4 regions of the Paracoccus versutus genome follow, and region 3 is predicted to be linked to each of the others. Evidence: riboswitches for the same ligand, from Rfam matches in the RefSeq annotation. Region 3 holds a riboswitch; each other region holds the start of a gene.

What was found. A riboswitch is a leader RNA that binds a small molecule or an ion and turns the genes downstream of it on or off. The one in region 3 is predicted to bind cobalamin.
Region 1: linked by a shared signal. The riboswitch ahead of E3U25_RS03350 (ribonucleoside triphosphate reductase) and the one ahead of E3U25_RS21625 (CbtB domain-containing protein) in region 3 are both predicted to bind cobalamin.
Region 2: linked by a shared signal. The riboswitch ahead of E3U25_RS24505 (ribonucleoside triphosphate reductase) and the one ahead of E3U25_RS21625 (CbtB domain-containing protein) in region 3 are both predicted to bind cobalamin.
Region 4: linked by a shared signal. The riboswitch ahead of E3U25_RS08090 (TonB-dependent receptor plug domain-containing protein) and the one ahead of E3U25_RS21625 (CbtB domain-containing protein) in region 3 are both predicted to bind cobalamin.

What each region holds. Positions count from the first base shown of each region.
Region 1 covers NZ_CP038196.1:684,595-689,090, reverse strand. The annotation lists gene E3U25_RS03365 (alpha-E domain-containing protein) at 1-420, shown strand, start outside; gene E3U25_RS03360 (transglutaminase family protein) at 433-1,239, shown strand; gene E3U25_RS03355 (proteasome-type protease) at 1,306-2,031, shown strand; cobalamin riboswitch at 2,459-2,671, shown strand; gene E3U25_RS03350 (ribonucleoside triphosphate reductase) at 2,872-4,496, shown strand, end outside.
Region 2 covers NZ_CP038197.1:2,645,577-2,650,072, forward strand. The annotation lists gene E3U25_RS24505 (ribonucleoside triphosphate reductase) at 1-1,631, opposite strand, end outside; cobalamin riboswitch at 1,832-2,044, opposite strand; gene E3U25_RS24510 (TonB-dependent receptor) at 2,291-4,369, opposite strand.
Region 3 covers NZ_CP038197.1:2,089,446-2,093,941, forward strand. The annotation lists gene E3U25_RS21605 (hypothetical protein) at 1-440, shown strand, start outside; gene bluB (5,6-dimethylbenzimidazole synthase) at 474-1,097, opposite strand; gene E3U25_RS21615 (hypothetical protein) at 1,100-1,633, opposite strand; gene E3U25_RS21620 (CbtA family protein) at 1,704-2,402, opposite strand; gene E3U25_RS21625 (CbtB domain-containing protein) at 2,404-2,580, opposite strand; cobalamin riboswitch at 2,618-2,823, opposite strand; gene E3U25_RS21630 (endonuclease/exonuclease/phosphatase family protein) at 2,985-4,037, opposite strand; gene leuD (3-isopropylmalate dehydratase small subunit) at 4,028-4,496, opposite strand, start outside.
Region 4 covers NZ_CP038196.1:1,620,748-1,625,243, forward strand. The annotation lists gene E3U25_RS08085 (SLC13 family permease) at 1-1,380, opposite strand, end outside; cobalamin riboswitch at 1,520-1,737, shown strand; gene E3U25_RS08090 (TonB-dependent receptor plug domain-containing protein) at 1,873-3,777, shown strand; gene E3U25_RS08095 (ABC transporter substrate-binding protein) at 3,771-4,496, shown strand, end outside.

The DNA of each region.
Region 1 (4,496 bases), on a different replicon from region 3:
GTGAAATATTTCGTGCTGCTGCCGCGGGTGGAGTTCGTGGGCTCGGGTCTCGACAACTATCAATGGCAGGTGATCCTGCGCGCGCTTTCGGCGCATCGGGCCTTCCACTGGGCCTATGGCGGCGAGGTGACGGCCGGCAAGGTGGCGGATTTCCTGATCCTGAACGGCGAGAGCCCGCGGTCGCTTTTGACCTCGCTTTACGAGGCGGTCTGGCATCTGGACGGCCTGGTGCGCCGCTATGGCGCCGAGGTGCCGGCCAGCGCCTCGGGCCGCGCGCATGAGACGCTGGAGCAGCTGATGGCGCGCGACATCGAGGCGATCTTCGACGAAGGGCTGCACGAGTTCCTGTCCTGGTTCATCAACGAGCTGGCCAGCATCTCGAACGCCGTGCATGACGATTACCTGAGCGGGCGGATGTAGGGGGCAGATGTCATGCGGCTGAAGATCATCCATGAAACCAGCTATTTCTACGATCCGCCGGCGCAGGGGCTGGTGCAGAGCCTGCGCCTGACCCCCTCGGTCCACCAGGGGCAGCGGGTCTCGGGCTGGACCATCTCGGTCTCGGGCGGCCAGCGCGGCGCGAGCTTCCGCGACGGCGCCGGCGACTGGATCGAGGGCTGGACCGTGCGCGGCCCGGTGCAGGAGGTCGTGGTCTCGATCGCCGGCCAGGTCGAGACGCGGGACACCGCCGGCGTGCTGCGCGACCATCGCGAGACCGTGCATCCGCTGGTCTACATGCGCCCGACCGCCGTGACCGGGACCGATCCGGGGCTATGCGAGCTTGCCCGTTCCGTGCAGGGCGAGGATGCGCTGGACCTGGCCCACCGGCTGGCCGAGGCGGTATCGGCCGCCATCGCCTACGTCCCCGGCGTGACCGAGTCGCACACCACCGCCGCCGAGGCGCTGGCGCTCGGCCAGGGCGTCTGCCAGGACCATGCCCATGCGCTGATCGCCTGCGCCCGCGAACGCGGTATGCCGGCACGCTATGTCTCGGGCTATCTGCATTCCAACGCCGGGGGCGAGCCGCATGACGCCGCCCATGCCTGGGCCGAGGTCCATGTCGGCGCCCTGGGCTGGGTCGGCTTCGATGCGGCCAATGCCTGCTGTCCCGACGACCGCTATGTCCGGCTGGGTTCGGGTCTGGATGCGGATGACGCGGCGCCGGTGCGCGGCACCACCTTCGGCACGGGCGAGGAAAGCCTGGACGTGCGGGTGCAGGTCGAGGAGATGGAGCAGTAGCCCTGCCTGTTGCGCCGGGCGCGGGGCGGTCGTATCCCTCGGGGGATTTGGTGCCATGGAACGGTCATGACCTATTGCGTCGGCTTGAAGCTCAACGAGGGGCTCGTCCTGCTCTCGGACACCCGGACCAATGCCGGGCTGGACAACATATCGACCTATCGCAAGATGTTCTTCTTCGAGCAGCCGGGCGAGCGGGTGATCGCGATCATGACCGCCGGCAGCCTGTCGCTGACCCAGACCACCATCGCCCGCCTGCAAGAGGCCATCGAACTGCCCGAGGCCGATGAAGAGACCTCGATCATGCGCGCGTCCACCATGCTGCAGGTGGCGACGATCATCGGCCGGACGCTGAACCGCACCCGGCGCGAGATCGTGGACCAGTGCCGCGACCTGAACCAGCAGGCCAGCGCCAGCATGATCGTCGGCGGCCAGCGCGCCGGCGGCGAGATGCGGCTGTTCCTGATCTATCCCGAGGGCAATTTCATCGAGGCGACCGAGGACACCCCCTTCCTGCAGATCGGCGAGCACAAATACGGCAAGCCCATCCTCGACCGGGTGGTGACGCCCCAGACCTCGCTGGCCGATGCGCAAAAGGCGGTGCTGCTGTCGATGGATTCGACGCTGCGCTCGAACCTGTCGGTGGGGATGCCGCTGGACCTGGCGGTGATCCGCAAGGACGACTGCCGGGTCAGCCACAAGCGCCGCATCCTGGAAGGCGACCCGGCCTTCATGGCCATGTCCGCCGCCTGGTCCGCGGCGCTGCGCGACAGCTTCGTCAAGGTGACGATCTAGCAGACTGTGGAAAAAGGGCCATGACAGGGCGTCGTGGCGGAATTCGTTCTGGATTCGGCGAATATCGGCCTGAAAACCGGGCATTTCCGGCAGAATTGAGGCGAATTTCCCGGTTCCCGGCCCAAGCTCTCCTGTCGCACGGATTTTTTCAGCAGCCTGCTAGCGCCCCTGTCAGCCAGGCTGGCAAAGGCATCCATGCCGGCCGTTCCTGCCCAAGGTCATTCCGGTGCCGGCCCTGCCTACGGCCATGGGCACAAAGGCCGGGGGACGATCCAAAGCTACGTGCAGCGCAATCTCGCAACCAGCCCGCCCAAGGCCGTGCCCCGGATCGGGATCGGGCTTCGTGGTCCCTGCCCAGGCGGCCGGACTATCCTGCACAAAATGTCGCAGGTCCCCACAATATCTTGACGGATACGGCGCCGTCATCCCTATATGTAGGCATCACGGTTTTTTCGGGTCGATCCGGTCCGAAAGCGAAGAGGGAAGCCGGTGCGCCTTTCGGGGCAAGGCCGGCGCTGCCCCCGCAACTGTAAGCAGCGAGCCTGCGCCGGATCACGCCACTGGTGCCGCACGGCATTGGGAAGGCCGGCAAGGGCAGCGACCTGCGAGCCAGGAGACCTGCCGTGATGATGACGATGAACCACGGGCGGGGTGTCCCGGCGGTGCGCCTGGCAATGCGGCCTTGTCGCCGCAGGGCTCCATGCGTCCTGGCCTGCCCCGCCCCCAGCAGCACGGGGAACAGATGCGGCCATCCTTCACCACCAGACCTGCCAAGGCCGGCGCCGCCGTCCGCAGCACCGCAAGGGCGGCAGCAAGCCGCAGGCAAGGGAGGGCGCGTTGATGCCGGCGCCGCTTACGCCCCCGCCCGCCGCGCCGGCAAGGGATGTCGCCGTCGATGTCGCCTCGTCGGTCAACGAATACCTGGACCGCGCCGATTGGCGGGTGAATGCCAATGCCAACCAGGACTATTCGCTCGGCGGGCTGATCCTGAACGTCTCGGGCAAGGTGGTGGCCAATTACTGGCTGTCGCATGTCTATCCGCCCGCCGTGGGCGAGGCGCATCGTCGGGGCGACCTGCATATCCACGACCTCGACATGCTGGCCGGCTATTGCGCCGGCTGGTCGCTGCGCACCTTGCTGACCGAGGGGTTCAACGGCGTCCTCGGCAAGGTCGAGGCCGGGCCGCCGAAGCGCCTGTCCAGCGCCATCGGCCAGATCGTGAACTTCCTGGGCACGCTGCAGAACGAATGGGCCGGCGCGCAGGCCTTCAGTTCCTTCGACACCTATATGGCCCCTTTCATCCGCAAGGATGGGCTGGGCTATGCCGAGGTGCGGCAGGCCATGCAGGAGCTGATCTTCAACCTCAACGTCCCCTCGCGCTGGGGCACGCAGACCCCGTTCACCAACCTGACCTTCGACTGGGTCTGCCCCGAGGATCTGCGCGACCAGGTGCCGGTCATCGGCGGGCAGCCGATGAATTTCACCTATGGCGCCTTGCAGGCCGAGATGGACATGATCAACCGCGCCTATATCGAGGTGATGGCGCGCGGCGACGAAAAGGGCCGGGTCTTCACCTTTCCGATCCCGACCTACAACATCACGCCGGATTTTCCCTGGGACAGCGAGAACGCCAAGCTGCTGTTCGCGATGACGGCGAAATACGGCCTGCCCTATTTCCAGAACTTCCTGAACTCGGACCTCAAGCCGAACATGGTGCGGTCCATGTGCTGCCGGCTGCAGCTTGACCTGACCGAGCTGCTGAAACGCGGCAACGGGCTGTTCGGCAGCGCCGAGCAGACCGGCTCGCTGGGCGTCGTCACCGTCAACTGCGCGCGGCTGGGTCATCTGCACAAGGGCGACGAGGCCGGGCTGCTGCAACGCCTGGACGAATTGCTCGACCTGGGCCGCGACAGCCTGGAGATCAAGCGCCGGGTGATCCAGCGGCTGATGGACGACGGGCTGTTTCCCTATAGCCGGCGCTATCTGGGCACGCTGCGCAATCATTTCTCGACCCTGGGCGTCAACGGCATCAACGAGATGATCCGCAACTTCACCGACGATGCGCATGACATCACCACCGAATGGGGACATGGCTTCGCGCTGCGGCTGCTCGACCATCTGCGGGCGCGCATCACCGCCTTCCAGGAACAGACCGGACATCTCTATAACCTGGAGGCGACGCCGGCAGAGGGCACCACCTATCGTTTCGCCAAGGAGGACCGCAGGCGTTTTCCCGGCATCCTCCAGGCCGGCACCGAACACGAGCCCTATTACACCAATTCGAGCCAGCTGCCTGTCGGCTTTACCGACGACCCGTTCGAGGCACTGGAGCGGCAAGAGGCGCTGCAGCGCAAATACACCGGCGGGACGGTGCTGCATCTCTACATGGGCACGCAGCTGTCCTCGGCCGAGGCCTGCCGCAAGCTGGTGCGCCGGGCGCTGGAGAATTTCGGCCTGCCCTATAT
Region 2 (4,496 bases), 560 kb from region 3:
ACGGTGATGTAGGGCAGGCCGAAGTTCTCCAGTGCCCGGCGCACCAGCTTGCGGCAGGCCTCGGCCGAGGACAGCTGCGTGCCCATGTAGAGATGCAAGACCGTGCCGCCGGTGTATTTGCGCTGCAGCGCCTCTTGCCGTTCCAGCGCCTCGAACGGGTCGTCGGTAAAGCCGACCGGAAGCTGGCTCGAGTTTGTGTAGTAAGGCTCGTGTTCGGTGCCGGCCTGGAGAATGCCGGGAAAACGCTTGCGGTCCTCCTTGGCGAAGCGATAGGTGGTGCCCTCTGCCGGCGTCGCCTCCAAGTTATAGAGATGTCCGGTCTGTTCCTGGAAGGCGGTGATGCGCGCCCGCAGATGGTCGAGCAGCCGCAGCGCGAAGCCATGGCCCCAGCTCGTGGTGATGTCATGTGCATCGTCGGTGAAGTTGCGGATCATCTCGTTGATGCCGTTCACGCCCAGGGTCGAAAAATGGTTGCGCAGCGTGCCCAGGTAGCGCCGGCTATAGGGAAACAGCCCGTCGTCCATCAGCCGCTGGATCACCCGGCGCTTGATCTCCAGGCTGTCGCGGCCCAGGTCGAGCAATTCGTCCAGGCGACGCCGGAGCCCGGCCTCGTTGCCCTTGTGCAGATGGCCCAGCCGCGCGCAGTTGACGGTGACGACGCCCAGCGAGCCGGTCTGCTCGGCGCTGCCGAACAGGCCGTTGCCGCGTTTCAGCAGCTCGGTCAGGTCCAGTTGCAGCCGGCAGCACATGGACCGCACCATGTTCGGCTTGAGGTCCGAGTTCAGGAAGTTCTGGAAATAGGGCAGGCCGTATTTCGCCGTCATCGCGAACAGCAGCTTGGCGTTCTCGCTGTCCCAGGGAAAGTCCGGCGTGATGTTGTAGGTCGGGATCGGAAAGGTGAAGACCCGGCCCTTTTCGTCGCCGCGCGTCATCACCTCGATATAGGCGCGGTTGATCATGTCCATCTCGGCCTGCAAGGCGCCATAGGTGAAATTCATTGGCTGACCGCCGATCACGGGCACCTGGTCGCGCAGATCCTCGGGGCAGACCCAGTCGAAGGTCAGGTTGGTGAACGGGGTCTGCGTGCCCCAGCGCGAGGGGACGTTGAGGTTGAAGATCAGCTCCTGCATGGCCTGCCGCACCTCGGCATAGCCCAAGCCATCCTTGCGGATGAAGGGGGCCATATAGGTGTCGAAGGAACTGAAGGCCTGCGCGCCGGCCCATTCGTTTTGCAGCGTTCCCAGGAAGTTCACGATCTGGCCGATGGCGCTGGACAGGCGTTTCGGCGGCCCGGCCTCGACCTTGCCGGGGACGCCGTTGAAGCCCTCGGTCAGCAAGGTGCGCAGCGACCAGCCGGCGCAATAGCCGGCCAGCATGTCGAGGTCGTGGATATGCAGGTCGCCCCGGCGGTGCGCCTCGCCCACGGCAAGCGGATAGACATGCGACAGCCAGTAGTTGGCCACCACCTTGCCCGAGACGTTCAGGATCAGCCCGCCGAGCGAATAGTCCTGGTTGGCGTTGGCATTCACCCGCCAATCGGCACGGTCCAAGTATTCGTTGACCGACGAGGCGACATCGACGGCGACATCCCTTGCCGGCGCGGCGGGCGGGGGCGTAAGCGGCGCCGGCATCAACGCGCCCTCCCTTGCCTGCGGCTTGCTGCCGCCCTTGCGGTGCTGCGGACGGCGACGCCGGCCTCGGCAGGTCTGGTGGTGAAGAATGGCCGCATCTGTTCCCCGTGCTGCTGTGGGCGGGGCAGGCCAGGACGCATGGAGCCCTGCGGCGACAAGGCCGCATTGCCAGGCGCACCGCCGGGACACCCCGCCCGTGGTTCATCGTCATCGTCACGGCAGGTCTCCTGGCTCGCAGGTCGCGGCCCTTGCCGGCCTTCCCAATGCCGTGCGGCACCAGTGGCGTGATCCGGCGCAGGCTCGCTGCTTACAGTTGCGGGGGCAGCGCCGGCCTTGCTCCGAAAGGCGCACCGGCTTCCCTCTTCGCTTTCGGGCCGGATCGACCCGAAAGAACCGTGATGCCTACATATAGGGATTAAGGCGCCGTATCCGTCAAGATTTTGTATTGACCTGCGACACTTTGTCCAAGAGAGGAAGTCAGACCGCTCACAACAACGGGTGCAGCGGACCTGAAGCAGGCCGATACGGTTTTGTACATGCAAATTTTCTGCTTGTGGTAGAGCGTCGTACAATTCGGAACCGGCCAGTCCAGGCCCGATGGATCAGCAGGCTCTTAGAGAAGATGAATGCCCCGATCCTTGTCGGGGCATTCGTTCGCATCAGAAGGTCATCTTCAGGCCGATACCCAGCTCGCGTGGCTCGACCACGGTGGCCTCGAAGCCGCCGATCGAGCGGCTGGCCCGCAGATAGGTCACCGAGCGGTCGTCGAACAGGTTGTTGACATAGGCGAAGGCCTGCAGGTTCTCGCGCGGTTGCCAAGTCAGCCGGGCATTGGCCACGGTATAGGAATCGACCCAGGTGTCGCGGTCCTCGTTGTCGTCGGAATAATAGCCGTCGGTATGGCGCAGCTGGCCGCTGAGCCGCCATTCCGGGGTGATGTCCCAATCGGCCGCCAGCGAAAGCGTATAGTCCGGGGACCGGCCGAAGCGATGGCCCTGGTAATCCGCCGCCGCGCTGGTGAAGCGGCTGATCTCGGTATGCAACAGGCCCAGCCCCGCCTTGACCCGCAGATTGTCGCGCAGCAGATAGTCCATCCCCAGTTCCAGGCCATAGGACTTGGCGCGCTCGGCATTGACGGTGATCGAACTGCCGATGTTCTCGGGCAGGCTGGTCACGACATAGCGCTGCGCATCATGGAGCTGGGTGTAGAACAGGTTGCCGGTCAGTTCCAGCCGGTCGTCCAGCAACCGGGTGCGGCCGAAGATCTCGTAGTTCCACGAGGTCTCCGCGTCGAAGGGCACGTATTCCCCGCTGGTCAGGTTCAGCGTCACCCCGCCCGGGTTGTAGCCCTTGCTGATCATGGCGCCGATGCGGGTCGATGCGTCCAGGTCATAGGCCAGCGCGATCCTGGGCAGCCAGGCGTCGAAGCTTTCGTCGTAATCCAGCACGTTCGGGGTAAAGCTCGACACGCCGCGCCGGGTGATGTCGTCGCGCTGATAGCGCAGCCCGCCGGTCAGGCTCCAGCGGTCGGCAAGGCGCCAGGTGGTTTCGGCGAATATCCCCAGGCTGTCCTTGCGGTCGTCATAGGTGGTGGTGCCGCGGTAATCCAGAAGCTCGTCCGAATCGGTGCGCGAGACGAACAGTCCCGCTACGCCGCTGATCCGGTCCTCGGGCGTCCCGAAGGTTACGCGCGTCTCGTTCGAGGTCACGTCCTGATCCAGGATCGCTGTGCCCGAGTCGACCGGCTCGGTCGAGCGTTTGATCCAGATGTCGGAATATTGCAGCTGGTTGAACAGCGTCCAGCCATTGCCGAATTCATAGCTGACATCCAGGATGGTGGTGTTCGTGCGCAGCCGCCAGCTGGGATTCGATGCGGTGGCGCTTTCCAGATCTTCATAGGGCTCGGTCGCGGCTTCCCAGTTCGGCCGGTTGGTCAGGCTGTGCGAGAAGGTCAGCTTGCCCTCGAATCCCGGCAGGTCCTTCGGCTGCCACAGCAGCTTGGCGCGGATGGTGCGGGATTCATGGTCCTGATCGGTCGAGCCGACGGCGAAATCCGGGTTGGTATAGTCGATGTAATTGTCGCGCGCCCAGTAGTCGACGGCGATGCGCCCGGCCAGATCCTCGGACAAGGGCCCCGAGGCCATCAGGCTGGCGCGGCGGCGGCTGTGGCTGCCATATTCCAGCTGCGCGGCGCCCTCGGGCTGGAAAGTCGGATCCTTGGTCTTGACGATGATCGCCCCGGCGATCGAGTTCGCGCCCTGGGTCGCGGTCTGCGGGCCGCGAAAGACCTCGATCGACTCGACGTCCCAAAGCGCCTGGCTGCCCCAGACGATCTCGTTGTAGCCCAGATAATGCCCGTCCAGATTGAAGGCCAGCCGCGGGGCCGTGCCGCCGAAGAAGGCCACCGCGCCGGAATTCGGACCCTCGCTGTCCTGCCCGCGAATGGTGGGGGCGCCGCCTTGGCCGCCCGAGGCGACATAGGTCACGTTGGCGATGCCCGTCGGCGCATCGGCGATGCTGTCCTGCCCGCCGCTCTCCTCAAGGTCGCGCGTGGTCAGGACGGCCACCGAAGAGGCGGTATCCTTGATGCTGCGCGCCTGCTTTTCGCCGGTCAGGACGATTTCGTCCAGCCGCAGCGTCTCGGCCATGCCCTGATTGTCCTGAGCCAGCGCGGGGGCCGTGGCCAATGCCAGCATGGCGACCGTGCCAAGCAGCACCGGGATTTTATGTCCATTCATCTCCAAACCCTATCCAGATCTACTGCGGGCTGGCGAATGCTGGCTGCGATTTGCGATTCCGTTCCGCCGGCGGGAAACCGCCGAGCGACAGCGCCGGGTTAACCGATTGACAAGGCTTGGGGCAAGG
Region 3 (4,496 bases):
GCTTCGACCTGGCGGCGCCGGCGAAGATGCTGATCGAGGGCTTCGACCTGACCGCCGAGGAACCCTTCGCGCGGCTGGTGCCCGAACAGCTGCAGGTGGCGCTGCTGCCCGGCGGCACGGCCGACCTGAAGCTTGCGCCGTCGCAGATCAAGGGCGACGGCTACCAGATCGACTATCGCGCGGACATCGCGGCCGGTCCGGGCGCGGCGCCCACCGGCGCGGCGCTGATCTCGGCCACGGGGCTCGACAAGGTCGAGGCGGCGCTGGCCGCGGCCCCGCCCGAAGAGGCCGCCCAGCCGCTGATGATGCTGCGCATGGCCCGCGCCATGGCCAAGCCCGGCGCGAGCGGCGAGAATGTCTGGGACATCCAGATGCCCGAGGGCGGCGGCCCCTTTACCGTCAACGGCCAGCCCATGGGCCCGGCCACCTCGCAGCCCTGAACCAAGCGGCCCCGCCCGATGCGGCGGGGCCTTTCAGCGCCGCTGCCAGCCGGGGGCGGTGTTTTCCTGCCAGCCGGTGCGGTGCAGCAGCGGCGTGTCGTCGGTGAACTCGGGCCAGCCGAGGCAGAGCAGCGCCGAGAACTCCCAGCTTTCGGGCACCGCCAGCAGCGGGCCGATCCGCGCGGGGTCGAGGATCGAGACCATGCCCAGGCCCAGGTTGCGCACCCGTGCCGCGAGCCACAGCGCATGGATCGCCATCGCCGTCGATTGCCGCAGGGTCTGCGGCATGGTGGCGCGGCCAAGGCCGTGGCCCTCGGACGGGTCGATCTCGGTAAAGACGGCCAGCCAGACCGGCGCGCGGTCCAGCCCGGCGAGCTTCAGCGCATCGTATTCCTGCCGCTGCCGGCCCTGGTAGCGGGCGGCGGCCCGGGCATTGCAGCGCAGGAAATCGGCGCGGATCGCGGCGCGCAGATCGGGGCTTTCGACCCGGATCACCCGCCAGGGCCGGGCATTGCCGACCGAGGGCGCCAGTTCCATCGCCGCGCGCAATTCCTCCAGCAGCGGCTCGGGGATCGGGTCGTCGCGGAAATGCCGCACGTCGCGGCGCCAGCGCAGGATGCGGTCCAGCGCGGCCTGGTCCTCGGGGCCGAACCGCATCATCAGGGCGTGGCGCAAATGGCGCTGTCGGGCAGGCCCTCGGCCCCGGCGCGGATGCCGACCGGGCGGTCGGGCACGGTCAGTTCCACGGCGAGCGGCCGGCCCGCCACGGTCAGCGGGCGGTGGTCGTTCGAGTTCAGCTCGACCCGCAGCCGGTCGCCGGCGGCGAGCATGTCGAGGTGATGGGCCGGGCCGTAGAGCCGGGCGATCTTGGCGCCGTTCAGGTAAAGATGCGCATGGCCCTCGCCGCGGCGATCGGCCAGCCCGGCATGTTCGGGGGCGAAGCAGAAGCCCTCGGCCTCGACGAACAGGTTCCAGCCGGCGGTGCTGTCGGGCTCCAGCCGGGCCGAGGCGGTGGCGCTGCCCGCGGGCAGGTCGATGGGCGCGCCGTGGTCATGCGCCGCGGCCTGGGTGCCGTGGCCATGCGCGCCGTGGTCGTGGCCGTCCAGCGTGATGCCGTTGGCGGCGGCGATGACGAAGCCCATGCCGCCGCCGAAGATCAGGCCGATCAGCAGCATCGGGATCGAACGATCCATGTCTTTTCCCCGCTTTCATGAAAGGGCCGGGCGCGACAGGCACGCCCGGCCGAAACGGTTGCGGCCCGGATCAGGCGGCTTGCGGCACCGGCGCGCGCTGGCTTTCGCGCTGCCAGAACCAGCCGGCCAGCAGGCCGAGCAGCGCCCAGGCCATGGCGCCGGCACCCAGGGCGCGCCCGGCGAATTCCGCCGAAAGCTCGGGCGGGACCGGGCCGGCATAGCTGTCGGGCTGCGGCGCGCCGATCACATGCGGCGCCAGGATCAGCACGATGGCCACGCCCCAGGCCGCCCAGCCCTTGCCAAAGGCGACCAGCCACAGCGCCAGCCCGGTGGCGGCGGCGGTGCCCAGCCACCAGATCGCGCGCAGCTGCACATCGGCGGCGGCGACGCCCGGCACTTCCGGCGCCAGGCCGAAGGCGGGGGCAAGCTGCATGGTCAGGTAGCCGGCCAGGCCCCAAAGCAGCCCCTGCCGCGCCGTGACCGCGTTGCCCTGCGCCTCGGACAGCGCCATCAGCGCCACCAGCATCAGCCCGTAGCCGGCATAGACCATCATGGTGAACAGGACCGAAAGCATGTTGCGGGTCCATTCGAAGGGCCCCAAGTCCTGGTGTGCGCTGACGGCCTCGGCACCGAAATGGGCCAGTTGGCCGGATTCATACAGTTCGGCATGCAGCAGCACGGGCTGCACGAACCAAAGCTGCAACAGGGCGGCAATCAGCCCCGTTGCAGCGCCAGCGATCAACCCGCTGGTCAGAATGCGCGAGAACATGTCAGTGGCAGGGGAAGCCGGTCGCGTGACGCACGTCATGGGCGGCGTCATGCAGGGTCTCGGCCTGCACCAGCCCGGACATGAAGATCAGCCCGAAGCCGATCGCGAAGGCGGCGATGGCGGGAAACAGGACCGAGGCACGGCTGGCGCCGGCGGCGGTCATGGGTTTTGCGGTCATCTGCGACCCTTTCCTTTGGTCGTCCAACCCGACGACATTGCGGTTCCATGCATCGGCAGGTCTCCTGGCTTGCGGGTCACGGCAGACGCCCGCCTTCCCGGCCGGATGGCCAGTGGCGCGATGGACGTCCGCTCTCCGCCTACAGTCGCGGGGGCGGCTGCGGATTTGGCCCCCGAGACGCCGAGGACCGCACCGCATTCCCTTTTGGCCCCGGAAAGGGGCACCGATACACGCGCATGTTACCTGCGATGCCGCGGCGGCGGCAAGCGGAATCGGGCGGCCGCTGCGGGCGGGGTCGAAGGCCGGGCGACGGGCCGGCGGGCGGCGCCGTCGCATGGGTATTTGGACAACGGAGAAGATGCCGGGGAATCGCGCGGGGGGCGGGCGGAAGGGGCTTGTCCGAATCAGGGTGCCGGCGGCCAGTCCAGGTCGACCCAGACCAGCCGGTGCGCGGAAGCGGCCAGCGCGGCCTTGGCCAGCGGTCCCTCGGCCGGCCAGAACACGCCCGAGTCCAGCACCTTGAGCGGCCTTGCCGGCAGGACGTAATCGACGCGCAGGTTGCCCGGCGGCTTGTCGTCCGGCCAGTCGCCGGTATCCAGCGCCGGATCGCCCCGGTGGCCGTCGTTCACCCCGCCCTTGGCCGCCGCGCCGCCCGCGCTGCGGGGCAGGGGGTCGGTGACATGGGCCATGATCCGGGCCAGCGCCTCGGGCCGGCCTTCGCTGTCCAGGGGGTCGAGGTTCAGGTTCCCGGCCAGAACGAAGGGGCCGTCGGGCAGGTGATGCAGCCAGAACGCCAGCTCGTCATGGTTGCGTCGCCCGTTCAGATCCTCGGGCCCGTCGAAGACCGGCGGCGTCGCGGACATGGCCAAGAGGTGCAGCGGCCGGCCCGCGACCGTGACCACCGCATCCCAATGCGCGGTCGAGGACAGGCGGCGGATGGCCGCCACCTCCTCGGGCAGCGGCGGCATCAGGTTGTCGGGCAGGTCGCGCCACAGGAAATCCGCGTAATCCTTGACCGGACCGATGGGATGGCGCGACAGGATCGCCATGCCCCCCTGTCCCGAGAAGGTGCCGAAGCCCTGCGCATCGTCGGCCGTGCCCAGCCGCCCGTCGGCGTTCAGGTCGAGCCCGGTCGCCATGCCGGAATTCGGCCGGGCGGCGAAGCGGTGCGGATAGTCCAGCCCGGCCTGCGCCAGCCTGGCGGCAAAGGCGTCCAGCGCGCTGTTCTCGTAATCCCAGTCGAAATGCGTCAGCAGCAGGATGTCGGGCCGGGTTTCCGCCAACACCTGCACCACGGCGTCGATCTGCGCATCCTTGCGGCCGAGGTCGCGCAACAAAAGCCCCGGCCCGTCGCGCGACAGGTCGGGGCTGAAGGTCGCGATCCGCAGCGGATCGGCCTGGGCGGCCAGGCCAAGGGCGGCCAGCAGGGCCGCCCCGGCCAGTGAGCTTACACCCAAGGCCGGCTCTGGGCCATCTGCGCCTCGTAGGCGTCGATGGCGGGGGCCTTTTCCATGGTCAGGCCGATGTCGTCCAGCCCGTTCAGCAGGCAGTGGCGGCGGAACGGGTCCAGCTCGAAGGGGAAGCTCTGCCCGTCCGAGGTGGTCACGGTCATGTTTTCCAGATCCACGGTCATGCGGGCGTTGGCGCCCTTCTTGGCGTCCTCCATCAGCACGTCCACCACCTCTGGCGGCATGACGATGGGCAGGATGCCGTTCTTGAAGCAGTTGTTGTAGAAGATGTCGGCGAAGCTGGTCGAGATCACGCAGCGGATGCCGAAATCCAGCAGCGCCCAGGGCGCGTGTTCGCGCGAGCTGCCGCAGCCGAAGTTGTCGCCGGCGACGATGATCTGGCTGTCGCGCCAGGCCGGCTGGTTCAGCACGAAATCCGGGATCTCGTTGCCCTGGGCGTCATAGCGC
Region 4 (4,496 bases), on a different replicon from region 3:
GACCGGGATCAGCGCGCCCAGCATGATCAGGATCGGCCATTCGATGGCCTCATAGGCTGCCTCGGCGCTGATCGCGCCGGTCAGGATCATCAGCACGGCGGCGGCGAAGAAGGCGACGGCGACCGGCACCAGCCCCGCCGCCGTCGCCGCCATGGCGACCGCCAGGATCAGCACCGGCAGCAATTGCTTGCGCACCCCGCCCAGCCGGATATGGCGCTCGGCCAGGGGCAGCAGGCCCAGCACGCGCATCCGCTCGGGCAACAGCTCGATCGGCCCCTGCACCAGCAGCACGTCGCCCGCCGCCAGCACCGTCCGGCTGAGCCGCTGCGTCATGCGATGCCCGGCGCGCGAAATCGCGATCAGGTTCACGCCATGCTGGTCGAACAGCGCGATCCGCCCCACCGTCTGGCCGACCAGAAGCGAGGCCGGCGCGATCACCGCCTCGATCACGCCGATCTTGTCGGCCGGCAGCCCCTCTTCGGCCCCCGCATCCTGCCGGGTCAGCTCCATGCCCAGCTTGGTCACGGCGCGTTCCAGCGCATTCGGCTCGCCGCGCAACAGCAGGGTGTCGCCCATCTCGATCACGGTGTCGGGCAGCGTCACCGCGCGGCGCGCGCCGCCGCGGATCAGCCCGGTCACGGCCACCTCGCCATCGACGGCGCTGAGATACTCGCCCACCGTCATGCCGACGATGCCGGCGCCCTCGGGGACGGTGGCCTCGGTGTGATAGTCGCTGATGTTCACCGCCTCGCTCAGCGAGGCCGTCGCACGGCGGTCGCGCGGCAGCAGCCGATGGGCGAAAAGCAGGAAGACCAGCCCCACCAGCGACAGGCCGAGGCCGACCGGCGCATAGTCGAACATGGTGAAGGGCTGGCCCGTCATCTGCTCGCGCACCCGCGAGACGATGATGTTGGGCGAGGTGCCGACCAGCGTGATCAGCCCGCCCAGGAGCGAGCCGAAGGCCATCGGCATCAGATAGGCCGAGGGCGAATGCCCCGAGCGCCGCGCCATCTTCAGCGCCGCCGGCATCAGCATGGCCAGCGCGCCGATGTTCTTGACCAGCGCCGACAGGCCCGTGACCGAGCCGACCAGCACCAGAAGCTGCCAGCGCAGGGTCCGCAACCGCCCGAGCATCCGGCGCATCACCGCCTCGATCACGCCCGAGCGCGAGATGCCGGCGCTGACCACCAGCGCGCTGCCGACGATGATGACGATGTCGTCGCTGAAGCCGCGGAACGCCTCCTCCGGCTTGACCGTGCCGGCCAGCAGCGAGGCCAGCAGCGCGATCATCGCCACCACGTCGTAGCGCAGCCGCCCCCAGACGAACAGCGCCATCATCGCGCAAAGGATCAGCACGGCCAGGATCTGCGGCATGGCCATCGCTTGACCTTCCCTTCCGTCGGATACCTGACCCAATGCCGCGGCCCGGCGGGCGGTTCCGCGGCCGCGTTCCCGGACAGGTTGTCGCGGCGGCCGGGTGCCGGGTGCATTGCCGCTTGACAGCCGGCGCCCGGCTGCGGCAATGCGGGGCCGCTACGGTTCCGGCGGGCTTGCGCGCCGGATGAAAAGGGAACACCGGTGCGCCCGCCGGCCGCGATGCGGCCAGGGCAAGGCCGGGGCTGCCCCCGCAACTGTAAGCGGTGAGCGACGGTCGAACGTGCCACTGGGATCTCCTGGGAAGGCCGGCCTGAGCAGCGATCCGCGAGCCAGGAGACCTGCCGTGGCGATCACCCATTTCCGGCGCGGGGCGCGTCTGGAAAGCGGCCGTTCCGCAGAGGTGACGATCGTCGTCTTGCGGTCGGGCCTGCCAGCCTTTCCGCAGGGCATTTCTGCAAATCGCGGGCCGCGGGCCCGTGCTGGAAAGGCTTTGGAATGTTCAGAACTCCGGTTTCCCTGCTGGCCGCCACCGCCGCCCTGCTGCCGGCGGCCGCCACCGGCCAGGAAGGCTATCGCCTGGACGAGGTGGTGATCTCGGGCGGGCTGACCGCCGTGGCCGAGGGCGGCTATGCCCGCGCCCATACCGTGCTGACCGCCGCCGAGATCGAGGCCAGGGGCATCGCCACCGTGCAGGACGCGCTGCGCGCCGTGCCGGGGGTTTCGGTCTCGGCCACCGGCTCGACCTTCACCCAAGTCCGCATCCGCGGCGGCGAGGGCAACCACACGCTGATCCTGATCGACGGGATCGAGGCGACGGGCGGGGCCGACGAATACATCCTGTCCGGGCTGGAGACCGCCAATATCGAACGCATCGAGGTGCTGCGCGGGCCGCAATCGGTCTATTACGGCTCGAACGCCTCGGCGGGCGTCATCAATATCATCACCCGCAAGGGGGAACCGGGGCTGCATTACGGCGGCTCGGTCGAGCTGGGCAACGGCGCCGCCGCCTCGGCCCATGTCAGCCAGCGCGGCGCGCAGGGCGGGATCGCGCTGACCCTCTCGGCGCGGGACGACCACGGCTATGACCAGTCGGGCGACGGCGGCGAAAAGGACGGGACCAACCGCAAGACCATCGGGCTTTCGGGCGACTGGCAGATCGGCGAGGATCTGCGCCTGGGCACCACCCTGCGCCGCGCGAAGGAGAAATACGATTACGATTCCACCAGCTGGTCCGCGACCAGCGCGCAGGAATATGTGGTGGACGACCCGCACAAATACAGCGAACGCGACGAGTTCCAGGGCGGGATCTGGGCCGAATATTCCATGCTGGGCGGCCGGCTGACGCATCGGCTGGACTATCAGGACACGATCTACAAGCAAAGCTACGAGGGCGGCCCGGTCACGCGCGGCGAGACGCGCAAGCTGAAATACCGCGGCAGCTTCGGCATCGACGGCACGGTGGCCGAGGCGTCGCACCTGCTGAACGTGCTGGCCGAGCGGCAAAGGGACGAAAGCTCCTCGGCCCCGGAAAACCGGCGCGAGATGACCTCGGTCGCGCTGGAGTATCGCGGCTTTCTGGACAACGGGCTGGATGTCCAGGCCGGTGTCCGCCACGACGGCAACAAGGTGTTCGAGGACTTCACCAGCTGGAACCTGGGCCTGTCCTGGCACGTGCCGGACCGGCCCTTCCGCCTGCACGCCTCGGCCGGGACCGGGCTGGTCAACCCGTCCTATTTCGAGCTTTACGCCAATGCGGATTATGGCTCTTCGGTCTACCTGGGCAATCCGAACCTGAAGCCCGAAAGGAACCGCGGATTCGACCTGGGCGTCGAGGCGCAACTTCCCAATGGCATGGGCGTGGTCGACGTCACCTGGTTCAAGGAGGATCTGGAGGACGAGATCAAGGATTACGTGATGCGCGTCGAGAACGGCACGCAGTATATCAGCTATCGCAACCTGCCCGGCGAAAGCCCGCGCGAAGGGGTCGAGGTGACCGCCCGCATCAAGGCGACCGACACGCTGGATGTCGCGCTGAACTACACCTATCTGGACGCCAAGGAACCCAGCGGCGCGGTCGAGGTGCGCCGGCCTCGGCACGAACTGGGCCTGTCGGCGACGCTGGCCGTCCTGGAAGGGCGCGGCACCGTCACGGCCGACATCCGGCATGTCTCGGGCAATTGGGATACCCAATACTGGACCTATGATCCCGCTTCGCAAAGCTACGATGTCGGGGAAATACCCGCCCATACCGTGGTCAACCTGGCGGCGGGCTACGACCTGACCGAGAATCTCCGCGTGACCGGACGCGTGGTGAACCTGTTCGACAAGGAATATTCCGATGTCTGGGGCTATGCCTCGCAGGGCCGCACCCTTTACGCCGGCCTGACGGCGAAATGGTAAGGCGGCTCGGCCTTGTCGCCGGCCTTCTGGCCGGCCTGATCCTGCCCGGTCTTTTCCAACCCGCCGCGGCAGAGCCGCCGCGCCGGGTGCTGTCGATGAACCTCTGCACCGACCAGCTGGCGATGATGCTGGCGGCGCCGGGCCAGCTGGTCTCGGTTTCCTATCTGGCGCAGGATCCCAGCGCCTCGGCCATGGCGGTCGAGGCCGGCCGCCTGCCCGTCAACCATGGCCTGGCCGAGGAAATCTTCCTGATGCGGCCCGACCTGGTGCTGGCCGGGGCCTGGACCACGCCCGAGACCGTCCGGCTGCTGCGCCGCCTGAACATCCCGGTCGAGGTCTTTCCGATCGAAAGCGACCTGGCGGGCATCCGCGCCAATATCCGCCGCATGGGCGCGGTGCTGGGCCGCGAGGCCCAGGCCCGCGCCATGCTCGCGCGCTTCGACGCCGATCTGGCGCGGCTTTCGGATGCGCAGGGCCCGCGGCCGCGCGCCGCGCTCTATGCCGCGAACGGCTACAGCTCGGGCTCGGACAGCCTGGCGGGCGAGATCGTGGCGCTGGCCGGCTTCGACAATGTCGCCGACGAACTCGGCCTGCCCTCGGGCGGGGTGCTGCCGCTGGAAACGCTGCTGCTATCCGACCCCGACCTGCTGGTCGAGGGCCGCCGCTATGCCGGGCATGCCCGCGCGCAGGAGGTGCTGGACCACCCGGCGCTGCAGGCG